3 regions of the Mesorhizobium sp. RCC_202 genome follow, and region 3 is predicted to be linked to each of the others. Evidence: predicted binding sites of a transcription regulator. Region 3 holds the regulator's gene; each other region holds the start of a gene.
What was found. Region 3 encodes PhoB, which activates phosphate uptake and scavenging genes when phosphate is short. Its sites were predicted from a motif close to TGTCATNNANCTGTCAT; they were not measured.

Region 1: the regulator PhoB is predicted to act here: its motif matches at 3,313-3,329, upstream of AB6802_RS26790 (YdcH family protein).
Region 2: the regulator PhoB is predicted to act here: its motif matches at 2,175-2,191, upstream of AB6802_RS07670 (acid phosphatase).

What each region holds. Positions count from the first base shown of each region.
Region 1 is NZ_JBFUPO010000015.1:15,886-22,004, forward strand. Features, by position in the region: gene AB6802_RS26770 (Stf0 family sulfotransferase) at 1-72, opposite strand, end outside; gene AB6802_RS26775 (chloramphenicol phosphotransferase CPT family protein) at 112-663, opposite strand; gene AB6802_RS26780 (transglycosylase SLT domain-containing protein) at 694-1,554, opposite strand; gene ispG (flavodoxin-dependent (E)-4-hydroxy-3-methylbut-2-enyl-diphosphate synthase) at 1,559-2,809, opposite strand; gene AB6802_RS26790 (YdcH family protein) at 3,063-3,242, opposite strand; gene AB6802_RS26795 (YdcH family protein) at 3,477-3,680, shown strand; gene AB6802_RS26800 (IclR family transcriptional regulator) at 3,705-4,508, opposite strand; gene AB6802_RS26805 (transporter substrate-binding domain-containing protein) at 4,630-5,502, shown strand; gene AB6802_RS26810 (amino acid ABC transporter permease) at 5,621-6,119, shown strand, end outside.
Region 2 is NZ_JBFUPO010000003.1:89,211-95,329, forward strand. Features, by position in the region: gene AB6802_RS07655 (hypothetical protein) at 1-239, opposite strand, end outside; gene AB6802_RS07660 (hypothetical protein) at 451-612, opposite strand; gene AB6802_RS07665 (cytochrome-c peroxidase) at 788-2,035, opposite strand; gene AB6802_RS07670 (acid phosphatase) at 2,253-3,785, shown strand; gene AB6802_RS07675 (OsmC family protein) at 4,064-4,486, shown strand; gene AB6802_RS07680 (hypothetical protein) at 4,492-5,019, shown strand; gene AB6802_RS07685 (2OG-Fe(II) oxygenase) at 5,294-6,037, shown strand; gene AB6802_RS07690 (EthD family reductase) at 6,096-6,119, opposite strand, start outside.
Region 3 is NZ_JBFUPO010000022.1:28,127-34,245, forward strand. Features, by position in the region: gene pstC (phosphate ABC transporter permease subunit PstC) at 1-33, shown strand, start outside; gene pstA (phosphate ABC transporter permease PstA) at 37-888, shown strand; gene pstB (phosphate ABC transporter ATP-binding protein PstB) at 885-1,688, shown strand; gene phoU (phosphate signaling complex protein PhoU) at 1,709-2,416, shown strand; gene phoB (phosphate regulon transcriptional regulator PhoB) at 2,432-3,121, shown strand; gene AB6802_RS29895 (ROK family protein) at 3,284-4,519, opposite strand; gene xylF (D-xylose ABC transporter substrate-binding protein) at 4,787-5,827, shown strand; gene AB6802_RS29905 (sugar ABC transporter permease) at 5,973-6,119, shown strand, end outside.

The DNA of each region.
Region 1 (6,119 bases), on a different contig from region 3:
CGAAGTCAGAAGATCGCATAGCAAGGTGCTGCCGGTCCTCGGCGTGCCGCAGATGACGTATGCGTCGAACATTGTACCCGCCGCTCGCTGGAGCCGAATGATCCCGGCCGCCTATAGCCGAAATTGCCGTTGGATGCGAAGGGCGCATTCCTGCACCGAAAGCAGGCTGGTATCGACTTCGAGATCGTAGCGCATCCCGTCATGCACGCGCTCGAATTGCCAGCGGGCAAGCCCGGGCGACCTGTCTGCGCGCGCGCCTTCGCGGGCTTCGAGCACGGCGAGCGGGGCGAACACGCCGACACGGAAAACCTCGAAATCGCCAAGCAACGCCTGATAGTGCGCCATCTCGCCGCCAACCATCACATCGTCGACGATCAGATTGTTGCCCTGGCGCGCCATGGCCGCGATGGCGTGCCGCATGCCTTGCATCAATCGTCTGCCGACAGGACCGGCCTCGATAACGACGGATGGCTTGCCACTCTCCGAACCGGCCTCGTAGGCGAACCCAGGCATGTTCTCCTGCAATGCTTCCGGCAGCATCTCCAGGAAGGCGTCCATCGCCACATGCAGGAAGGGCTCGGCGGTTATCGCCTGCAGCGCTTTGGCGATCGAACTCTTGCCCGCGCTGCCGACACCGTTAAGCAAGACGATCTTGGCTGTCATTTGAGACTGTCCCCCAGAGTCGGGCCGCCATTACCGATTGCGCAGAACCACGCAAGCGCCGCCGACGCCGTGCAGCTTGCCGCAGATGCCGTCCGCCTCGGCGCGCGAATCGGCGCCGATCCTGACCGCGTAGATGCCGCGCCTGCCGATCGGCGTGCGCACGCGGCTGACCACCGGGTCGTGGCTGGCGAGCAGCGCCGGGAAGCGGCTGCGCACCCTGAGCCACTGGTCGATCGCCGCCGAGCGGCGGAAATTGCCGGCGATCTGCACGCCCCAAGGCTTGATGTTGATCGAGGCCATGGCGACCGTCTGCGACATGATCACCGGCAGTCTGCGGCAGGCGACGGCAAAGCTCAACTTCGGATCGAGCGGCTGGATGGTGCCGGCATAGGAGGTGTCGGAAAACTTGTCGACCGGCTCGCCCATGACGTCGAAGACATAGCTCTCCGTCTCCATCGGCAGGAAGCCGCCGGAATCCAGCCAGCGCGACACGCGGTTTTCGCCGGCATTGTAGGCCGCAGCGGCAAGGCCGAGATTGCCATAGCTTGCCTTCATCTCGGCCAGATATTTCGCCGAGGCGGGGAGCGCCTGCTCGATATCGAAGGAGTTGGCCAGGCCACGCATCTTGGCGGTGCCCGGCATGAACTGCGCGATGCCCTCGGCGCCGACCGGGCTCACCGCGTTGGGGTCGAAGCGACTTTCCTTCCAGATCAGCCGGGCGAAGAAATCCCTGGGCAGGTCGTTCTTGCCGGCCTCGGTGTCGATCAGGTCGCAGACCCGGTTGATCAGCCGCTTGGCGGCGGATCGCGACTGCGGCGGGTCGGCGAACGCGCCCGTCACCCCGCTTAGACCGCAAAGCAAGGCCAGGATCACCGTGAGAAGACGGTGCATCAGCCTACTCGGCCGCGGCTTTGCCGTGTCCGTAGCGCTGGTCGATATAGTCGGCGACCATTTTCTCGAAATCGGCCGCGATCGAGGGCCCGCGCAGCGTCGCCGCCTTCTTGCCGTCGACGAACACCGGCGCCGTCGGCGTCTCGCCGGTGCCGGGCAGCGAGATACCGATATCGGCATGCTTGGATTCGCCGGGGCCGTTGACGATGCAGCCCATCACCGCGACCTTGAGGTTCTCGACGCCGGGATATTTCTCGCGCCAGACCGGCATGTTCTTGCGCAGGTCGGCCTGGATATTCTGCGCCAGTTCCTGGAACACGGTGGATGTGGTGCGCCCGCAGCCCGGGCAAGCGGCGACGATCGGCACGAACTGCCGGAAACCCATGGTCTGCAGCAGTTCCTGCGACACCTGCACCTCGCGCGTGCGGTCGCCATTCGGCTCCGGCGTCAGCGAGATGCGGATCGTGTCGCCAATGCCCTGCTGCAACAGGATGCCCATGGCGGCGGACGAAGCGACGATGCCCTTGGTGCCCATGCCGGCCTCGGTGAGGCCGAGATGCAGCGCATGGTTGGAGCGCGTGGCAAGCTCGGTATAGACGGCGATCAAATCCTGCACGCCGCTGACCTTGGCCGACAGGATGATCTTGTCGCGGCCAAGCCCGATCTCCTCGGCCATCTCGGCCGACAGGATCGCCGACTGCACGATCGCCTCGCGGGTCACTTCCTGCGCCGTCAGCGGAAAGCCCTGGGCCTGGTTCTGGTCCATCAGCCGGGTCAAGAGCTCCTGGTCGAGAGAGCCCCAATTGACGCCGATGCGAACCGGCTTGTCATGCTTGATCGCCATTTCGACGATCGCCGCGAACTGGCGGTCCTTCTTGTCCTTGAAGCCGACATTGCCGGGGTTGATGCGGTATTTCGCCAGCGCCTCGGCGCAAGCCGGATGGTCGGCCAGAAGCTTGTGGCCGATATAGTGGAAATCGCCGACCAGCGGCACATTGATGCCAAGCCGGGCCAGCCGTTCATGGATACGCGGCACGGCGGCCGCACTCTCATCGCGGTCAACCGTGATGCGCACGATCTCGGAGCCGGCGCGATGCAGCGCCGCGACCTGAGCGACGGTCTGGTCGATATCGGCCGTGTCGGTGTTGGTCATCGATTGCACGACGACAGGCGCGCCGCCGCCGACGACCACGCCGCCAACCGAAACGCCGACCGATGTCCGGCGCGCGAAAGGAGAGGAAAAATACCCGGTCATGCCGGCCGCCTTTTATCTGCAAGGTCCGGGCATGAGGTGGCGGAGCAAAGATGGCTTGTCAATGGCAAGCGACAGTCGGAACCGGCAAATTGCCTGCCCCGCGACCGGCAGCCACACCCTCAAAGATCTGCATCAGGCTGGCTGATACAGGCCTAAACAGTCGATGTATTGGGTAAAAGAACCAAGCCGGTGGCATTTCTTGCCACCGGAGGGTTACGCCGCGGCGGGTGCGGCTATGTCGCCTTGAGGAAGTTCAGTGCGAGGTCGGTTTCCCTTTCAGCTTTTCAATCTCGTCCTTGATTGCCAGCTTGCGTCGCTTGAGATTCACGATTTCGAGGTCGTCGACCGATGGATGGTTCATCGCATCGTCGATTTCGCGTTCGATATCACCGTGTTTCCGCTGCAACTCATCAAGATGGGATGCAAGAGACATGATTGGTTCTCCCTTTCATGGTTTCCTCGATTGCAGCCGTTCGCAGGCGCGTCCACCGCAGGTCGTGTCTGTGACGGCACGATGACAGTTTGCCACCAACCGATCTCGATGTCGAATGCCACGTGGTAGCATTCCACGACAATGTGAAATGTGGTAAGGCCTGCCCGCCGGTCCCAACCCACCGGTCCCGCCCAACCAGCCCGCCTTGGGCGTTGCAAGTGCAGACGGTAGATAATGTCCGAACAGGAACAGGCTGAAGTACGCCTAGAATACTCCCGGCTTAAACAGGAACACGCCGATTTCGACGCCGCGATCAACGCCATGATCGCCATGGCCTGCGACCCGCTTCAGATCCAGCGCATGAAGAAGAAAAAGCTGCTGCTGAAAGACCGGCTGACGGCGCTGGAAGACCGCATCATTCCCGACATCATCGCCTGAGGCGTCGGCGCTTCGACTTTCGCCCTATCCGCCAATCGACAGCCTGGCCGCGCGATCGCGCAACAACGCGATCAGCTCGCGCGTCCGCTCCTCATTTGTGTCGATCGGCACCACCAGGCACATCGTCGCCTCGACCTTTCCGGGCGCCGAAAACACCGGTGCCGCCAGGCATTTGGTGTAAGCGTCGACCAATCCGGACGTCACGCAATAGCCGGCGACGCGGGCCCTGCCTATGTCGCCGATGAAATCCTCGATATCGAGCTTGCGGCCGTCCGGCAGCACGAGATCGTCCTCCGCGATCATCGCTTCGATCCGGCCACGATCGAGGCCGGCAAGCAGCAGCCGGCCCGACGCCGTCCAGGGCAGCGGGATCTGCAGTCCGGTGGCCGAGCTGATGCGGAACGGCCGGGCGCCGGGGCTCGAATGGATTATGGTGTAGCGGCCACTCTGCAGCATGCAGAGTTCCGATGTCTCGCCCGTCTCGCGCGACAGCGTATCGACCTCCTGGCGGCCGCGCCGCAGCAAGTCGTTGCCGCGCATATAAGCCATTCCATAGAGGTACAGCTTCTTGCCGAAATAGACGCGGTTGCCGTCGCCTTCCATTTCCAAGAGCCCGGCTTCGACCAGCTCGCGCACCAGCGTGTAGGTGGTCGAGCGCGGCGCGTTGAGCCGCTTGGCCAGTTCACCGATGCCGATGGCGCGCTGGTTGCCATGCAGGAATTCAAGGATCTGCAGAACGCGGTTGAGGCCCTTTTCCCGCGAGGTCGCGAGCTTCTCCGGGCTCGCGTCATCCGCGGGCCATTCGGCCAGCACTTCGCCATCTTGCATTGTCGATTCCTAATGCTAGTATCTGTCTTGTACAGGATACACGCGTCTCTTGTAAGAGACAACTGCAGATTATGACGCGTGTATGCTGATCGATTGGGGAACATCAACAAAGGAGGTCGCCGTGAACGACACAACCGGCAGACGTGATTTTCTGAAACTGGGCATGGCCGGATTGGCCACCGCCGGCGCTTTGACCGCCATCAGCGCCGAGAAGGCGGCGGCGCAAGCCGCGTCGGACAGCGTGCTGCGCACCGCGCTCGACCGCGGCAAGCTGATCGTCGGCACCGGCAGCACCAACGCGCCGTGGCATTTCGAGAACGATGCCGGCGAGCTTGTCGGCATGGACATCACCATGGGCCGTATCCTCGCCAAGGGCTTGTTCGACGACCCGACCAAGGTCGAATTCGTGCCGCAGGATCCGGCGCAGCGCATTCCGAACGTGACGACCAACAAGGTCGACATCACCATCCAGTTCATGACCATGACGGCGCAGCGCTCGCAGCTGATCCACTTCTCGCGGCCCTACTATGTCGAAGGCGTGGCCCTTCTGACGCTGCCGGGCTCGGAGAACAAGACCTTCGACAAGCTGCTGGCGAACGGCGCCAACACGCGCATCTCGATCTTGCAGAATGTCGATGCCGAAAGCTCGGTGCATTTCGCCTTGCCGCAGGCGCAGGTGTTGCAGATCGACACCCAGGCCAATGTGCTGCAGGCGCTGGAATCGAAACGCGCCGATGCCGCCGCCGTCGACCTGTCGACCGTGCGCTGGCTCGCCTCGCGCAATCCCGACAAGTATTTCGATGCCGGCAAGAGCTGGTATTCGATGCTCTACGGCGCCGCCGTCAGGCAGGGCGATCTCGACTGGCTGACCTTCGTCAACCAGACCTTCACCATCGCCATGTTCGGCCATGAAACGGCGCTTTATGACGGCGCCTTCAAGGAATATTTCGGCCAGGAGCCGCCGGCCCGTCACCCGGGTTTCCCGGTCATCTGACCAGGAGCCATTCGATAAGGCAGGCGGAAGGCGACGCCTTCTGCCTGTTTTTCCCTCGACACCGGTTCGCGAGCGGCGGATCCTGGATCCGCCACGCCGAGCCATAGAGACGGAACGCATGGGCTATACGCTCAATTTCAACCTGATCTGGCGGCATTTCGACAAGCTGTGGGGCGGGCTGCTGCTCAGCCTCGAGCTTGCCGTGATCTCGATCGCCATCGGCGTCGTCATCGGCCTGGTGCTGGCGGTCTGGTATGTCTCGGCCGGCCGTGTCGTGCGCGGCGTCATCGCGGCCTATGTCGAGTTCATCCGCAACGTGCCGCTGATCCTGCTGGTCTATCTGGTCTTCTACGGCCTGCCGACGGTCGTCGACCTCGCCTACAGCGCCCAGACCTCTTTCGTGGCAACGCTCGCGCTCTACAGCGGCGCCTATCTGGTCGAAGTCTTCCGCTCCGGCCTCGAAGCCGTGCCGCGCGGCCAGCTCGACGCCGGCAAGGCGATCGGGCTGACGCCCTGGCAAAGGCTGCTGCATGTACGGCTGCCGACGATGATGCGCATCACGCTGCCGGCGCTCTCCAACACCTTCATCTCGCTGTTCAAGGATACCTCGGTCGCCT
Region 2 (6,119 bases), on a different contig from region 3:
TTATCCTTTTCCCGGGCCGCCGGTACGCCATCGGCGGCCGGGTTGACCAACTCCAGCCGGACGGGCCATAGGCGTTGCGACCACCCGCAGTGATCATTGGCGACGGCGGCGAAACGGCGGGCTTCATGCAAGGTCAGGCCGATCAGCACGCGACCCGCATATTCGGCCGGCGCGTCATTACCTGCGTCGAACACCGCCCAACTGTCGTGGGGCGGCTCCTGCACCGCAACAAACCTCATTCGAGCCCCCGCTCTGAAGAAGTTCTAATATAGCAGTCACTGCTTGGCGTTACTATGACCTAGCCCACACATGGTGCTCGTTTTGGCATGCTCGCTTGGTGGTCAGCGACCGGAGGGCGTCCCAACATCAGGCGCACAGCCGGCATAGCGACTTGCCCGCGCCATCGTGGCCGCGCGATACTCGCCGAAATCCTTCGGGTGCCGCGCTGGCTCAGCGCGTCTCGATCGCAGCGACCTTGCGGGCGCGCGTCAGCAAGGCAAAAAGCCCGAGCAGCCGAAAGCCCAGCAGCCAGCAGGCCAAAAATGCCGCGACGCCGATCGCCGCGCCGAGGTCGACGCCGGGCGTGACGACATTGGCGCTGGGCACGGGCACGCGGCCGAGCAGGCCATAGCCCGCCGATCCAGAGCATCAACAGATTGAAGCCGATAAACAATAGCAGGAAGATCCGGCCGAAGATGTCGCGCTTGCGGCGGGTAACAATAGTTTCCATCCCAATACCCCGCGCGTTGCCGCACCAGGATAGTGCATTGCCACCGTTGTGGCGCTCTTACTGCCCGGCCTGGTCGGCGTCGGTCAGCGTGCCGAGAAAAGCCACGATGTCGTCGATCTCGGCATCGGTCAGCGCCGGCTTGTCGCCGGGTTTCTTGCCGTTGAAGGGCGGGTCGGTGTTGAGGTTCGGCCAATAGGCCTTGGGCAAATCATCAAATTTCCAGACCGTGCCGTCGGCGTTCCTCGGATACCAGCGGCCGGGATCCGTATCGCGGCTGGCGTAGAAGGCAACCGCCTCGCGCAGCGTGTGGAAATAGCCATTGTGGAAGAAGCTTTTGCGCAAGGCGACGTTGCGCAGCGTCGGCGTCTTGAACAGGCCGCAATATTCCGCCCGCCCCTTGAAGTCGGTGCGCAGCGGGCCGCAAAGACCGAGGTCGACATAACGGGGATCGGCATTGGCGGGGATGGCCGGATTGCGTGGCACGGCGATCGCAATCAGGCCGTAATCGGTGAATTGCGGCGGCTCGCCGTCATTGGCGGGCTCGCTTAAGTGGCAGCTCGCGCAATTGCCCTTGGTCTCGTCCTCGAAGGCTGTGCGGCCGCGCAGCTCCTGTGCGGTCAGCGTCGCCTTGCCGGCGAGGAAGGCGTCGTAGCGGCTGGAATAGGGATAGAAGTCGGCGCTGCTCTGCTCGAATGTGCCGAGCGCCTCGACAGCGGCGGCGAAGGCGTCTTGCGGATTGTCGAAGACATCGGCGCCGAAGGCGGCCTTGAAGGCGTCGGCATAAGGCGCCTTGCGCAGGCTGGCGACCACCTGGGCCTCATCTTTGTTGGCCATCTCGAAAGGAGACAGCAGCGGGATACTGGCCTGATCCTTGCCGTGGTCGGAGCGACCGTCCCAGGTCAGGCCGCCGGTCGGGCCGTTGTCGACGCTCTCGTCGCCTTCGTCCTCGGAATCGTAAAAGTGCTCGGTGAAGGCAGGCGCCGCCTGCAGGTAGCGCAGCGACGGGACGGCGCGCTGTCCAGGCTGGTCGAGATTCGGCCCGCCCATTTCGACCGGCGAGGCCGAGGCCGGACCGAAGGCATGGTTGGGATCATGACAGGACGAGCAGGCCTGCTTGCCCGAGGCGGAGAGGGCAGGGTCGAAGAACATTTTTCGCCCCAGCGCCGTGAGTGCCTGCGCCCGGGCGAACGCTTCGGTGCGTGATAGTGGGCCGGGATGGACGCTGCCTGCTGGCAGTCCTTCGGCAGGCCAGAGGATTGCGATGCCGGCAAAGGCTGCAAGCACGCCGGTTGTCCATTGTTTCATGGCAGCCCAGTCCGTTTGCCTTGGCGTAAAAGCGTATTGCTACGGATTGATGACCGCTTGGTGAGGTTCAACTTTGCCTGGGTCGCGTCCCTTCACGCTTCCCTCTGTCCCGCCGGCGTTTCCTGTTACCCATGCTCGCTGTCACAAAGCTGACAACCGCCAGCCCTAGCGTTGCAAAGTTCCTCCAGCCATTTCCCCAGCCACGAGGCATTCTCCAATGACCAGGTCCTTCCTCTCGCTCTGCCTCGCTTCGACGGCGCTGGCATCGGCCGCTGCCGTCGCTCAAGCGGCTCCTCCCGGCTACGACAAGATCGATACCGTCGTCGTCATCTACGCCGAGAACCGCAGCTTCGATAATCTCTATGGCGGCTTCCCCGGCGCCAATGGGCTTGCCAATGTCTCGGCCGATCAGGCGCGCCAGCTCGACCGCGACGGTAAGCCGCTCACCGAGCTGCCGCCGGCCTGGGGCGGGCTGACCGGCAAGGGCGTGACGCCGGTGGTGACGGAGGCCGAGACCGCGCATCTCGCCAATGCCGTCTTCGCCATCGACGACCCCAAGGGGTTCAACGAAGGCACCAATGTCATCACCCATGACCTCTGGCACCGCTTCTACCAGGAGCAGATGCAGATCGACGACGGCAAGAACGACAAGTTCGTCGCCTGGGCCGATTCCGGCTCGCTGGTGATGGGCCATTATGACGGCTCGCATCTGCCGATGTGGGCGATCGGCCAGAAATATGTGCTCGCCGACAATTTCTTCCAGGCCGCCTTCGGCGGCTCCTTCCTCAACCACTTCATGCTGGCCTGCGCCTGCGTGCCTTATTACCCGCATGCCGACACCAGCTCGGTGAAGGGCCAGATCGCCGTCGTCGAGCCCGATGGCACGACGCTGAAAGTGGCCGACAATTCGCCGCCGTCGGCGCTGGGCGGCGTGCCGAAATTCGTCAATGACGGCGCCATCACGCCCGATTTCTACGCCGTCAACACCTTGCAGCCGCCTTACCAGCCGAGCGCCAACAAGCCGGCCCAGGGTGGCGATGCGGCCTTGGCCGATCCGGCGCAGCCGACCACGCTGCCGCCGCAGCACGAGGTCACCATCGGCGATTTGTTGTCGCTCAAAGGCATCGACTGGGCCTGGTATTCGGGCGCCTGGCAGGCAGCGCTCGACGGCAAGAACGCGACGCCCGTGCCGAACTTCCAGTTCCACCACCAGCCCTTCAACTATTTCGCGGCCTATGCGCCGGGCACGGCCGCGCGCACGGCGCACCTGCGCGATGGCGGCCTCGGCGGCTCGGAATTCATCAAGGCGATCGACGACGGCAAGCTGCCGGCCGTCTCCTTCTACAAGCCGCAGGGCAATCTCAACGAGCACAGCGGCTATGCCGACGTGACCTCAGGCGATCAGCATCTGGCTGACCTCGTCGCGCATCTCGAAAAGAGCCCGCAATGGGCGCATATGCTGGTCGTCGTCACTTATGACGAAAACGGCGGCTTCTGGGATCACGTCGCGCCGCCCAAGGCCGACCGCTGGGGCCCGGGCAACCGCGTCCCGGCCTTCATCATCTCGCCCTATGCCAAGGCCGGCACGGTCGATCACACGCAGTATGACACGACCTCGATCCTGCGCTTCATCACCAACCGCTACGATCTGCCGGTGCTGCAGGGCATCGTCGTTCGCGACAAGGCGCTCGCCTCCAACGGCCAGCCGCCGATGGGCGATCTGACGGCTGCGCTCGATTTGACGAAGTGAGGCGCCTTTCCTCTCCCTCCGCGAAGCGGCTGGAGTGGGGGCTTTCGTAGGGCATCGGCGCCAACTTGCCAGCGCCGCATTACCCCTCATCCGCCCTTCGGGCCCCTTCTCTCCGTAAACGGGGAGAAGGAAAAAGGCGCGACGCCGGCGACTGCCTCTTTCTCCCCGTTCACGGGGAGAAATGTCCGGCAGGACAATGAGGGGCAGCGCTAACGTCGGAGATTGTCCTTTTCAATTTCCGTCCGCTATCAATGTGCCTCCTAACCGGAGATCACATGATGGCGGACCTCAAAGTCAGAACCCGAAACGCCGGCGCGCTCGCCGTGCTGCCGTCCGGCGGCCTGCCGACGATCACAACCCCGACCGGCGGCGAAGTCGGCGTGGTCACTCAGGTCAGCGCGCCGGGCTTCAGCCCGCTCGACCTGCTCCATGCATCGCTCGCCGCCTGCATGGTGCTCAGCGCCCGCATTGCCGCGACGCGGCTCGGCGTCGCCGACCGGCTGGGCGAGGTTCGTGCCGAGGTCGGCGGCGAGAAAGCCAAGGATGAGCCCTCGCGCATCGCGACCTTCACCGTCAGGCTCGACATCGCCGGCGATCTCGACGCGGCGACCAGGCAGCGCATCCTGGCGGACGCCGAAGACATCTGCACCGTCTCCAACACGCTGCGCGGCGCGCCTGTCCTGCACGCGACGCTAGGGTGAGGGCGGTGGCGCATCTTTCCCCGATCGACTACGCGACCGCGTCCGCCGAAATCCGCGCCGAGCACGACCGCGAGTTGGCGCTGCGCGGCCGCATGACCAACATGAAGCGCATCCTGCTCCATTCGCCGGCTGCCCACCGCATCTACGCCGAATGGTTCACGCTGCGCGATCTGCTCAAGCCCACGCTAGGCGACCGCGCCATCTGGCTGTTCTCGACAGCGATTGCGCAGACGATGCGCGCCGAGATTCCGGTGACGTTCTTCCGCCGTGCGCTGATCGATGGAGGCCTCGATCCGGAAGCTGTCGAGCCCAATGCTGACGAAGCGCTGCTCATCGAATTCGGCAAAGCGGTAGCCGCCGATGCCAACGCCGTTGCCGATGAGACCTGGGCCGCGCTCAAGGCGCGCTACGACGAAACGCTGCTGGTCAATGTCACCGCCTTCGCCGGCATCATGGTGGCGACTTGCGTGTTCACCAATGCGGTGAAGGTGGAGCTCGATCCGGAGCTGGAGGGGTATCGCCTCAAGGCTTAGGCCGCGTTCTGTCGCGCCCCCCTCTGTCCTGCCGGACATCTCCCCACAAGGGGGAGATCAGCTGTCGGCTCGGCTTTCGCCAATCGCCAAAGTCGAAGGGAAGGTGCCGCCGTCACAGCTGCCAATCTCCCCCCTTGTGGGGGAGATGCCCGGCAGGGCAGAGGGGGGCGCTGTCCCGCCGGCTTCTCTAATGACCTCACTCCCACCTTGCCATGAATCGGGTGGCTCCCGCACCCCGCCCGCCCCACTTTGAGCGCATCGAAGGAGCCATCCCATGACCATTCATTCCCTGACCGCGAAGCGCGCCAACCAATTCGCCGAATCCCGCGTCGAGGCACAAAACTGGCGCGCCCTCGTTTCCGATGTCAACGCTCACGGCTGCGCCGTCATGCCGTCGCTGCTGTCGGCGGAAGAATGCGCCCATATCGCCGCGCTCTATCCGCATGAAGAACATTTCCGCAGCCATGTGGTGATGGCCCGCCATGGTTTCGGCAAGGGCGAATACCGCTATTTCCGCTACCCGCTGCCGGACCTGATCGACGGCCTGCGCACCGCGCTCTATCCCCGTCTTGCCACGGTCGCCAATGATTGGAACGAGAAGATGGGTGTGGCGCTGCGCTATCCCGCTGAGCACACCGCCTTCCTGAAGCGCTGCCATGACGAAGGTCAAACCAGGCCGACGCCGCTTCTGCTGCAATACGGCCCCGGCGACTTCAATTGCCTGCACCAGGACCTCTACGGCGACCTCGCTTTCCCCCTCCAGGTCGCGATCCTGTTGTCGCAACCCGGAGAGGATTTCACCGGCGGCGAGTTCGTGCTGACCGAACAGCGCCCGCGCATGCAAAGTCGCGCCGAGGTGGTGCCGTTGACCCGGGGCGACGCGGTGATCTTCGCCGTCCACAATCGCCCGGTGCAAGGCACCAAGGGCAATTACCGCGTCAACCTCAGGCACGGCGTCAGCCGTCTGCGCTCAGGCCGGCGGCATACGGTGGGCATCATCTTCCACGACGCGAAGTGACATTGCCCGCTTCGTCCCGGTTCCTTCGTTCCATTGGCTGTCCGAGACCGACGCGGGCTCACACTTCGTCGACGTCGAACAG
Region 3 (6,119 bases):
CTGCTGCGTATCGATAGCCGCGCGGGAGCCTGATCCATGTCGACAGCCTCGTCCCTCCACCAGAGCCGCAAGCGCAGGAACGGCGTGATGATGGCGCTGTGCGTCATCGCCGCCGGCATCGGTCTCGCCTGGCTGGCGCTGATCCTCGGCGCGCTGCTCTACAAGGGCCTGTCCGGCGTATCGCTGGCGGTGTTCACCGAGATGACACCGCCGCCCGGCGATGCCGGCGGCCTGCTCAACGCCATCTACGGCAGCATCGTGATGACCATCATCGGCATTCTCGTCGGCACGCCGATCGGCGTTCTGGCCGGCACCTACATGGCCGAGTATGGGCGGTTCTCGAAGCTGACCACCGTGGTGCGTTTCATCAACGACATCCTTTTGTCGGCGCCTTCGATCATCGTCGGCCTGTTCGTCTATGAGCTGATGGTGCGGCCGATGGGCCATTTCTCGGCGATCGCCGGCGCCGTCGCGCTGTCGATCCTGGTGATCCCCGTCGTGGTGCGCACCACCGAGGACATGCTGAACCTTGTGCCCAACGCGCTGCGCGAGGCAGGCACCGCCATCGGCGCGCCGCGCTGGGTGGTCATCCGCTCGGTCGCCTATCGCGCGGCAATGTCGGGTATCGTCACCGGCATCCTGCTGGCGATCGCCCGCATCTCCGGCGAGACAGCACCCCTGCTCTTCACCGCGCTCAACAACCAGTTCTGGTCGAGCAATCTCAATGCCCCGATGGCCAGCCTGCCGGTGACCATCTTCCAGTTCGCGCTCAGCCCCTATGAGGAATGGCAGCAACTGGCCTGGACGGGCGCACTCATAATCACCCTGACGGTTCTCGCGCTGAGCATTGTTGCCCGCAGCCTGACCGGACGCAGAGAGGACAGATGAAACCGATGTTGTCCACCGATCTGAACGCAGTCGACACGACCGTCGAGAAGGCCAAGATCGAGGTCAAGGACCTCAACTTCTACTATGGCCAGTCGAAGGCGCTGAAGAACATCAACCTGTCGTTGCCCGAGCGCAGCGTCACCGCCTTCATCGGCCCGTCGGGCTGCGGCAAGTCGACGCTGCTGCGCGTCTTGAACCGCATCTACGAGCTCTATCCGAAGCAGAGCGCGGAAGGGCAGGTGCTGCTCGACGGCAAGAACATCCTCGATCGCTCGCAGGACTTGAACCTGCTTCGCACCAAGATCGGCATGGTGTTCCAGAAACCGACGCCGTTCCCCATGTCGATCTATGAGAACATCGCCTTCGGCGTCAGGCTGTATGAGAAGATCAGCAAGGCCGAGATGGACAACCGCGTCGAGCTGGCGCTGAAGCGCGCGGCGCTGTGGAACGAGGTCAAGGACAAGCTCAACGCGAGCGGCCTCAGCCTCTCCGGCGGCCAGCAGCAGCGCCTGTGCATCGCCCGCACGGTGGCGGTGAAGCCCGAGGTCATCCTGCTCGACGAGCCGGCCTCGGCGCTCGACCCGCTGTCGACCGCCAAGATCGAGGAACTGATCGACGAGTTGCAGGCCGAGTATACGATCGTCATCGTCACCCACAACATGCAGCAGGCGGCGCGCGTGTCGCGGCAGACGGCGTTCATGTATCTGGGCGAGCTGATCGAGTTCGACCGTACCGAGAAGATCTTCACCTCGCCGCGTGAGAAGCGCACGCAGGATTACATCACCGGCCGCTTCGGCTGAGTTCATACGAGGACATCATTATGGCCGAACATACCGTCGCTTCCTTCGACGAGGATCTGAGGCAGATAAGCCGGCTGATCATCGATATGGGCGATCTTGCCGGTTCCATGGTCGGTGCTTCGACCAGGGCCCTGCTTGAATCCGACAACGCGATGGCGCAGCGTGTCGTCTCCGACGATGCGATCATGGACGCGCGGCAGCGCGAACTGGACGACCGCGCCATAACGCTGATTGCCAAGCGCCAGCCGATGGCCGACGACCTGCGCAGCGTTGTCGGCGCTATCCGCATGGCCGGCGACCTCGAGCGCATCGGCGATCTCGCCAAGAACATCGCCAAGCGAGTCGGCTCCGTCGGCGTCAGCGCCGCGCCACGCGACCTCTCGCATTCGATCGACGGCATGGCGCAGATGGTGCTGATCCAGGTCCAGGCCGTTATCCAGGAATATACGGCTGGCGATGCCACTGCGCTCGCCAAGCTTCGCAACGACGACGAGCGCATCGACGTCAAATACACCTCCGTCTTCCGCGAGCTCCTGACCTATATGATGGAAGATCCGCGCAACATCACCGCTTGCACGCACCTCTTGTTCTGCGCCAAGAACCTGGAGCGTATCGGCGACCACGTGACCAACATCGCCGAAAACGCTTATTATGTCCTGACCGGCACGCAATTGCCCGCCAACCGTCCGAAGCAGGACGAGACGGCGATGCCAGCACCGGCGGCCTGACGAAAAGGTTACCCAATGATCGCGCCACGCATCATGGTGGTGGAGGATGAGGAGCCGCTAGGGGTGCTGCTCCGCTACAACCTCGAATCCGAAGGTTATCACGTCGAGGTGGTGAGCCGCGGCGACGAGGCCGAGATCCGCCTGCAAGAGAATGTGCCAGACCTGCTCGTCCTCGACTGGATGGTGCCGGCGGTTTCCGGCATCGAGCTTTGCCGCCGGCTCAGGATGCGGCCGGAGACCGAGCGGCTGCCGATCATCATGCTGACCGCGCGCGGCGAGGAAAGCGACCGCGTGCGGGGCCTCTCCACCGGCGCCGACGATTATCTGGTCAAGCCGTTCTCGACGCCGGAATTCATGGCCCGTGTGAAGGCGTTGCTGCGGCGCGCCAAGCCGGAAGTGCTGTCCAGCGTGCTCAAGGTCGGCGACATCGTGCTCGATCGTGAATCGCACCGCGTCTATCGCAAGAAGAGCGAGATCCGGCTCGGGCCGACCGAGTTCCGGCTGCTCGAATTCATGATGCGTCACCCCGGCCGCGTGTTCTCGCGCAGCCAGTTGCTCGACAATGTCTGGGGCGAGACGATCTACATCGACGAACGCACGGTCGACGTGCATGTCGGCCGCCTGCGCAAGGCGGTCAACAATGGCCGCATGCCGGACGTCATTAGAACCATACGCGGGGCGGGCTACGCGATCAGGGAAGACTAGGGGATATGCTGATATTCAGGTGAGGCCGGCCTGCGAATGGCAGCTTCCTGCGCTTCCGGTACTCACGTACCTAAAGTACGCTCCGTTCCGGTTCTCGGAACCTACCATTCTCGACTCGGCCTGACCTGAATCTCAGCATATCCCCGCGCCTGCACTCGCGCCCTATGCGACGTGCTTGCCTGCCCGCGCCTGCCCGCCCGGCGCGAAGATCTCCTGGTCGACGAAGGTCAGCGCGCGCATGGCGCAGCCTTCGCGGATCAGCGGCAATTCGTTGGGCTCGGTGTCGAAGGAAATCGACCTGGAATGCTGGCCGCCGGCGGTCTGGGCGATCGTCTCACGCAGGGCGGGCTCGATCAGGTCGAAAGCGGCGGCGCTGACGCCGACCATGGCGACAGGCGCCGGATCGATCAGCGCGAACAGGCTGCCGAGACCGAAGCCAAGCGCTTCGCCGGCGCGCCGGTAGGCTTCACGTTCCGGACCGTCCTCGAGCCGCGCCTTTGCCGCGAGCGCCCGCATTTCGGGGTCGCCGACATCGGTCGGCTCGGCGTCTTCGCTCGCTCCCATGGCGGCGCGCCAGATGGCATAGTTGCCGGCATAGGCTTCGACGCAACCGCGCCGGCCGCAGCGGCAGAGCGCGCCGCCGGGACGGTGGATCATGTGGCCGAACTCGCCGCCGGAGGAATGCGTGCCGGTGAACAATTCACCCTTCAGCACCAAGCCCATGCCGATGCCATGCGATAAAAGGATAGCGATGAAATTGTCGCGGTAGCGGGCCGGGTCACGCCACTGCAGGGCGATGGCCATCATGTTGCAGTCGTTCTCCATGGTCGCGGGAATGCCGAATTCCTTTTCCAGAATGTCGGCAAAGGCAATGTCGGTCAGCGGCGTGATCGGCGACCACAGCATGGCGCGGGCGTGGGAATCGGTGATGCCTTGAATGCCCATGGCGATGCGGGCGACGCTGCCGACATCAAGGTCGGGGTCTTCCAGCCTGCGCCGCACGATTGCCACGCATTCGCCGACCAGCTCGTCGCGCGGCATGGTCAGCGTGTCGACCCGCCGCTGTTCCTCGGCAACGACATGGCCGGAATAGTCGATGACGGCGACGGAGAGGAAATTCAGCGACAGCACCACCGTTACCACGGCCGCCGCCTCGGGGCTCAGCGCCAGGCCGATCTGTGGCCGGCCGCGTTTCAGCGATGTGGTTTCGCTGGCCTTGCTTTCGGTCAGGATGCCTTCGCCGATCAGGTCGGAGGAGATCGCCGAAATGGTGGAGTGGCTCAGCCCGGTGGTGGCGGCGATCTCGGTTCGTGACGGCTGGCCGGCCCTGCGCACAGCCGAGATCACCATGGCGCGGTTGCGCCGGCGCAGGTCGTCGTGGCGGATCCCGACCGACATCGTTCTCTCAATCCTCCCGGTCATCGCGGCCTTGTGATCATGCCATGGGCCGTCGTTGACGCGCTAGGGATAGTGGCAGAAGCGCGAAGTCGTGTCATTATTTATTGCGGGCCTCGAAAAAATTAGCATGCGCCATCAGATCCCATCAGAATCGCTGTTGACAGCACCTCATCGCTGCATCAGTATTTTTTTGAGGCTCGAAAAAAAGGGCCTTTGTGCCGGCCTTCGGGCTAGTCTGGTCGCGCCGCACGGCGCAGGGAGGATATTATGAAGAAATTCACAGCCGCCATTCTGGCGGGTGTCGCCATGTCGCTGACGCTGGCGTCGGTCGCCGAGGCGAAGGACAAGGTGATCGGCGTTTCGTGGTCCAACTTCCAGGAAGAGCGCTGGAAGACCGACGAAGCCGCGATGAAGGCAGCGATCGAAGCCGCCGGCGACAAGTACATTTCGGCCGACGCGCAGTCCAATCCGGGCAAGCAGCTGACCGACGTCGAAAGCCTGATCTCGCAGGGTGCCAACTCGCTGATCATCCTGGCGCAGGATGCCTCCGCCATCGGCCCGGCGGTGCAGAAGGCTCTGGACGAAGGCATTCCGGTCGTCGGCTACGACCGCCTGATCGAGAACAAGGACGTCTTCTACCTGACCTTCGACAACAAGGAAGTGGGCCGCATGCAGGCTCGCGAAGTGTTCAAGGCGAAGCCCGAAGGCAATTATGTCTTCATCAAGGGCTCGGGCTCCGACCCGAACGCCGACTTCCTGTTCTCGGGTTCGATGGAAGTGCTGAAGGCGGCTATCGACTCGGGCAAGATCAAGAATGTCGGCGAAGCCTATACGGACGGCTGGCTGCCGGCCAACGCGCAGAAGAACATGGAACAGTTCCTGACCGCCAACGACAACAAGGTCGACGCGGTCGTCGCGGCCAATGACGGCACTGCCGGCGGCGTCGTCGCGGCGCTGACGGCGCAGGGTCTCGCCGGCACCGTGCCGGTCTCGGGCCAGGATGGCGACCACGCCGCGCTGAACCGCATCGCGCTCGGCACGCAGACCGTGTCGGTGTGGAAGGACGCGCGCGAACTCGGCAAGAACGCCGCCGAGATCGCGTCGCAGCTGGCCGGCGGCAAGAAGATGACCGACATCGCCGGTGTGAAGGACTTCACGACGCCCGGCGGCAACACCGTCAAGTCGCTGTTCCTGACCCCGGTCGCCATCACCAAGGACAATCTCAACGTCGTCATCGACGCCGGCTGGATCAAGAAGGACGAAGTCTGCGCGGGCGTCGCCGCCGGCAGCGTCGCGGCCTGCAAGTAAGTTTGCCGACGTTCGATCAAATCCTGGCGCCGCGGCCTGAAAGCCGCGGCGTTTTCTCAAAGATTTGTGTTTCCGCTTCACGCGGATAGCTTCTAGGCTCGGTTCCGGCATCCGCGTCAGACGGGCAAGCCGGCGGGAGGAAATCATGACCGACACGACGTCCAACCCCCAGGCGGACACGGCGCGCGCGTCGGAACTCGGCATGCTTGCCCGGTTCCTCAAGGCGACCGAGATCGACACCCGCATGCTCGGCATGGTCGGTGCCCTTTTGATCATCTGGATCGGGCTGCAT